DNA from 2 places in the Williamsia sp. DF01-3 genome. Region 1 is predicted to be linked to the other one. Evidence: riboswitches for the same ligand, from Rfam matches in the RefSeq annotation. Region 1 holds a riboswitch; the other holds the start of a gene.
The links. Region 1 has a riboswitch for cyclic di-AMP ahead of MVA47_RS10260 (transglycosylase family protein). Riboswitches for the same ligand answer to the same signal wherever they lie in the genome.

Region 1 (3,018 bases):
TGGACCCGGGACGACCGGCCGGTTGACGAGACCGGCTCCGCGAACGGAGGGGTCTGAATGGCCGCCGATCCCCATGCCGCCGACCCCCGCACCGCAGTGGTTGTCGTGGCGTCGACGCGCGCCGCCGGCGGTGTGTACGCCGACCGCTCGGGGCCGATCATCGTCGAATGGTTGCGTGACCGCGGGTTCGTGGTGAACGACCCGGTGGTGGTTCCCGACGGTGACCAGGTCGGCGCAGCGCTGCGAACAGCAGTCGGGGATGAGACAGCTCTGATCCTCACCACCGGCGGCACCGGTCTGAACCCGACCGATCAGACTCCCGAACAGACCGCCGCGGTGATCGAACGCGAAATACCCGGTCTGGCCGACGCCATCCGCAACAGCGGGTTGCCCAAGGTCCCCACAGCCGTACTGTCGCGGGGCACGGCCGGTGTCGCGGGCCGCACCCTGATCGTCAATCTGCCCGGTTCCACGGGTGGGGTCCGTGACGGCCTCGAGGTGCTCGCACCTGTGCTCACCCACGCCCTGGACCAGATCAACGGGGGCGACCACTGATGGCTGCCATCGTCGCCCGTGCCGTGGTCACCGACGACCCCCTGTCCACCTCCGACCATGAGGCCGTCGCGGCCGAGGCGTCAGGCGGAACAGCTGGGGCCATCGTGAGTTTTGTCGGCGCGGTACGCAACCACGACGGCGGCCGCGACGTCACCGCGCTGAACTACAGCGCGCATCCCACGGCCGGTGAGGTTGTCGAGAAGGTCGTGGCACAGATCGCGGCCGGGGCCGACGGCGTGCGCGCGGTCGCCGTGTCGCACCGGGTGGGTCCGCTGGCGATCGGCGACGCCGCGCTGGTGGTCGCGGTGGCGGCCGATCATCGTCAAGCAGCTTTCGCCACCTGCGCCCTGCTGGTGGATGAGGTCAAGGCCCAACTGCCGGTGTGGAAGCACCAGATCTTCGCCGACGGCACCGACGAATGGGTCGGCTCCGCCTGATCCCGACGCCCCACCCGCCCGGAATTGGTGGGTTCGGGCGGGGATGACCTGGGCGAATGCTCGCCCGAACCCACCATCATCGGAATCTGGAAAAGGGCCCCGCACGGACTCATGGTCGCGTGCGAGGCCCTTCGTCTGGGCTCCCCGAGGATCAGGGGAGGGGCAGGATGTCCCGGTACTGGTTGTAGAACGCAATCGTTCCGGCGTCGAGGTCACCGGCCGCATTGGCCTGATCGATCAGCGCATGGACGGTGGGATCGTTGAACACGGACTTCAGGTCGTTCGCGATCTCGTCGGTCTGAGCCGCGAGGTCAGGAGCCTGGGGCGCAGCCGGTGCTGCGGGGATCTCGAGGCTCGGAGCTGCAGCAGGGGCGTTGCGCGGGGTGGCTCCACTCAGGCCGGTGCCGCAGGTCGGCCATGCGCCGGGTCCCTGGCTGGCGAGAACACGCTCGGCGACAGCGATCTGCTGCTCACGGGTTGCCTGGTCGGCGGAGGGGGCGAACTCGCCGCCGCCGTGGCCGGTCCAGGTGCTGGGGCTGAACTGCAGCCCACCCTGGTAGCCGTTGCCGGTGTTGATGGCCCAGTTGTTACCCGACTCGCACGAGGCGACCTGGTCCCACTCGGCGTCGGTGGCTGCACCGGCGTTGCCGCCGCCTGCGAAGGCGAGGGTGGCGCCGCCGCCGATGACGGCAGAGGTGAGGGCGAACTTGGCAATGGTGCGACCGGTGGTGGTCGGCTGACGATGACGTCCGGACATGGTTGTACTTCCTCTCTCCACGCGCCTACGAAGTCAGCTGTCGGGTTCGAGCGAGAGGTTGCTCGGTCCGCTTGCGCGGGCTTCACCCCAAGGGCTCCGATTTCTCGGAACCCGGTGATCTCCAGGAGATGTTGGGTCCCCCGTCCTCGTCCCTGAAATGCGTTTGGAGTTTCTCGGTTCGCGGGACGAGGTTGGGCGCGGCGAGCCGGGAATATTCACTTGCGGTCTGGCCGATCAGGTCGACCGAGTCAGACGGTACGGGTTAATCCGTGGTTACACATAACTTCTTCGACGGCCTTTTCGACGTGTCGGCGGGCCCGTTTTCGACGGTTTCGGCATTCCTGCTGCTCATCGGTATGACTGTCGTCCTGTGTCCGTACCGTAACCCAACCGTTATGTGAGGAACGTCACAGCATCATCCGAAGGAATGAGGAGCCGATGTGGGGCGATCGACCCGCTCTCGTGCGGCGTGAAACCCGCTCAACCGCCCGCGAACGGCGGTAGGACGTCGACGGTGTCTCCGCTCGAGAGCACCCGTGAGCGGTCGCGAACGGCGACGGACTCATGCAGATACGAGCATCTCTCCAACACTTCGGCCAACTGTGGATTGCTTTGACCCAATTGGATTTCCAGATCCGCAAGAGTGGCTTTGTCAGTGAGTTCGACCACACTTTGTTCGACACCCGCTGCTGCTTGGGCGGCGGCAAAAAATCGGACGCAGATACGCATTGTCAGCCCCCGATCGCCGACATCGACCGTGCGGGTTGGAGGAAGCCTGGCTCGTTGACCCCATGGCCCGGGAGCTTGCCCCACGTGGACTGTCGCCACCGCAGCGCGATTTCCTGATCTGTAGTGCCAGTTGATTTCAGCAAACTGCGCAGGTCTGTCTCCGAGGTGGCGAACAGGCAATTGCGAAGCTGTCCGTCCGCGGTGAGCCGGGTCCGGTCGCAATCGCCACAGAACGGGCGGGTCACGGAGGCGATGACCCCGACTCGGGCAGGCCTCCCATCGAGCCCGGTATGACCCTCTACGATCCAGCGTTCCGCCGGGGCCGACCCGCGCGCCACGTCGTCGGGCCGCAGATCGAAGTCCTGCTGCAGGTGGGCCAGGATCTGGTCGGCGGTGATCATCGAGGTGCGTGACCAGTGGTGTTCGGCGTCAAGCGGCATCTGTTCGATGATCCGCAGTTGGTAGCCCTTGTCCAGGCACATCTTCAGAAGGGCGGCGGCGTCGTCGAGGCCGCCGGCGGTGTCGAGCACGGCATTGACC
Region 2 (3,018 bases), 2.0 Mb from region 1:
CGGCGAAGAGGTCGGCGAGAGCCGAGAGCTTGACAGTCGGTGCCTCGTCTCTGGTCAGGACTCGACGGGCCAGCTTCACGGTGCACAGCACCCGGCGGAACGGCCACGGGTGGCCGAGCTCGGTGGCAGCGGCGCGCAGGAAGCCGGTGTCGAACCGCGCGTTGTGCGCCACGATCACCGCGTCGCGGGCGAACTCGAGGAAGGCCGGGAGTACCTGGTCGATCGTGGGGGCCTGGTAGACCATCGCTTCGGTGATGCCGGTGAGGCGAACGATGTGTGGTGGGATTCCGCGCTGTGGATCCACGAGCGTCGCGAAGTCACCGAGCACCTCGCCGCCCCGGACCTTCACGGCGCCGATCTCGGTGATCCGGTCGCCCATCGGGCTGCCCCCGGTGGTCTCGAGGTCCACCACCACGAATGTGGTCTCCCGCAGGGGGACGTCGTCGGGGTGGTCCAGTACGGGATCGTCGAAACACAGCTGAGTCCCAGCAGCCTCACCAACAACACTCACACTGCGAACATTAGTTCGATCCACCGACATCGCCGCGGGGGCGCAGTGCGAGATGGCTTGTCAGACCGTGGAGTTAGCGTTCGGCCATCGGGGTCGAACCAAGGGCTCCGGACCTCAGGGAGAACCCTGAGGACCCTGAGAAAAGGCCCCCTAAACCGAATGAGACGGAGATCACAATGCTCATAGACTGCAACACCTGCCCGGGCCGTCGGGTCGCCTGCGACGACTGCATGATGACCGTTTTCCTGGGTCCCGTAGGTGTCCCTAACAGCGCAAACGACGAAGTTCGCTGTGATGAATTCGTTATTGACCACCAGGCGCGCATCGATGACGCGATTGCGGTGTTCCACGCTGCGGGCATGATCGGCAAGTCTGACCGTCACGGTCAGGACGCGGCAGTCAACGCAGGTGGCAGGGTTTTTGTTCCCCGATCCGGCGGTCATCTGCGAGCTGGATGACCCGACACGCCGGTTGGCCTCCTGTCGGTCCCCTAGTGGACACGGACCATCACGGTTTCGTAACCTTTCTGAGACCTTGCGAAAGCGTCCACTCCAACCGGAGCGGATCGTAGGGTCGCCGCTCAATCACCGTCCTGGTGAACCGGGGAACCACTGATGCGAATGCGAGTTCACATCCGGGGTGAATCCCATTGAACCCTGAGGTCGTCAGACTTCTGGGTTCGCCGGGTAGGGCCATCTTCCGGCCCGAATCCGACAGCTAACCCGGTAGGCGGATAGGGAAGAAACAGGAGACATCGCTTCGTGGCGAAACATCGTTTGCAACAGCCGAACCGGGGCATCAAGAGCGCCCGGGGCGCACTGATCGCCGGATCGATCACCCTCGGCACCATGGGAATGGCCGCCGCGCCGGCCATGGCTGCTCCGATCACCGTTCCCGGTGTAGGAACCTTCGAGATCCCGGGCCTGGCCGAAAACCAGATCCCCAATGAGTTCAAGTCCCCCAACATCCTGCCGCAGGCAGCGCAGCCGGTCCGGCCCGCAGGCCAGATCGCCGCTGATGCCGCAGTGAGCAAGATCGGTTCGCCGTATGTCTACGGCGCCGCCGGCCCCAGCGCATTCGACTGCTCAGGTCTCGTCTACTGGTCGCACCAGCAGGCCGGTCAGACCATTCCTCGGGACAGTTACGGCCAGCTCGGCGGTGGCACCCACGTCGACGCCGCGAACATCCAGCCCGGCGACGTCGTGATCTACAACGGTGGCGGCCACGCAGGCATCTACGTCGGTGGCGGCCAGGTCGTCCACTCCTCGACCGAGGGCGTGCCCGTCGGCCGGATGGGTCTCAACGACCAGTCGATCGTCGACATCCGTCGCTACTGATCTACACAACTGAACACGACCATTGGGCGGGGCCGCACTCGAGCGGCACCCGCCCAATGGCTTCCGAACACCCGGTTGCAGACAGTCTGGCCGTCCGCGCTCGGTGGGGCGAAGGCCTGTGTAGCCTGGCCGGGTTGGTCAGTGCAGCGGGATCGGTCGAAACAAGACGTACCGAGTGGGCAGCTGATCTGTTCGGTACACACAGAGGTAAAGGGCTCGGGTTGGCCCGCGTGAAGTGTTGAGGAGTTTCATCGTCGTGGTGCGGAAGCGTTATGCCGCCGTCATGCACACCGTGATCGCGGCTGTGGTGCTGGCGTTGGCGGTTGCACTGGGCGCAGGTGCGCCGCCGGTGCCGAACCGGGACCGCAGAGCCCGGATGACATGCTCACCGAATACACGCAGCTGGGCCGCGAGGCCGAGCAGGCCACCGAGGCCATTCACAACACCACGATCGAACTGAACAACCAGCGTGGCGCTGTCGCGGCGGCGAACGAGGCCGCCCTGGCAGCCGAGCGCACCCTTGCCGAGCAGGAGAAGCAGGCCGAAAGCCTGCAGGGCGCAGTTGATGCACTGGTCAACGCCAGTTACCGGGGCGCGCGGGTCAATCGTCTCTACGCCGTCCTCGTCAGTGACTCGCCGCAATCCCTGCTCGACCAGATGTCCGGACTCGAGATGATCTCGCGTCAGACCGTTGCCGACGTGAAGACGTTCAAGGTCGCCAACGACAAAGCGCTGGAAGCGCAAAAGGTGGCGCAGGACGCGAAGACGAAGGCCGAGCAGGCAGTGGCGGCCGCCGAGAAGACCAGCGCAGACCTGCAGGCCAAGCAGAGTGAACGAATCTTCAAGGCCACCGAGATCAGGGCGATGTACGAGTCGTTGACCGGCAAGCAACTCGCTGCACTGGCCGGGCCCAAGATCGAATTCGACGCCTCCATGTTGCCCGCCGGGACGGCCCCCGAGGTCATCGCTGTTCGTGCAGCGCTCACCCGGATCGGCGATCCCTACGTGTGGGGCGCCACCGGGCCGGATCAATTCGATTGCTCCGGACTGATGGTGTGGGCGTACAAACAGGCAGGGAAGACGCTGCCGCGGTCCAGTCAGGCGCAACTGGCGGGCGGCACCGCGGTCGAGCGAGATGCTCTGCGGCCCGGCGATCTGATCATCTACTAC

Region 2: linked by a shared signal. The riboswitch ahead of MVA47_RS19415 (C40 family peptidase) and the one ahead of MVA47_RS10260 (transglycosylase family protein) in region 1 are both predicted to bind cyclic di-AMP.

What each region holds. Positions count from the first base shown of each region.
Region 1 covers NZ_JALKFS010000005.1:1,711,139-1,714,156, forward strand. The annotation lists gene moaC (cyclic pyranopterin monophosphate synthase MoaC) at 1-57, shown strand, start outside; gene MVA47_RS10250 (molybdenum cofactor biosynthesis protein B) at 58-555, shown strand; gene MVA47_RS10255 (molybdenum cofactor biosynthesis protein MoaE) at 555-992, shown strand; gene MVA47_RS10260 (transglycosylase family protein) at 1,144-1,749, opposite strand; cyclic di-AMP (ydaO/yuaA leader) riboswitch at 1,756-1,928, opposite strand; gene MVA47_RS10265 (MoaD/ThiS family protein) at 2,230-2,478, opposite strand; gene moaA (GTP 3',8-cyclase MoaA) at 2,481-3,018, opposite strand, start outside.
Region 2 covers NZ_JALKFS010000005.1:3,682,736-3,685,753, reverse strand. The annotation lists gene MVA47_RS19425 (DEDD exonuclease domain-containing protein) at 1-541, opposite strand, end outside; gene MVA47_RS19420 (hypothetical protein) at 745-969, shown strand; cyclic di-AMP (ydaO/yuaA leader) riboswitch at 1,079-1,258, shown strand; gene MVA47_RS19415 (C40 family peptidase) at 1,273-1,848, shown strand; gene MVA47_RS19410 (NlpC/P60 family protein) at 2,230-3,018, shown strand, end outside.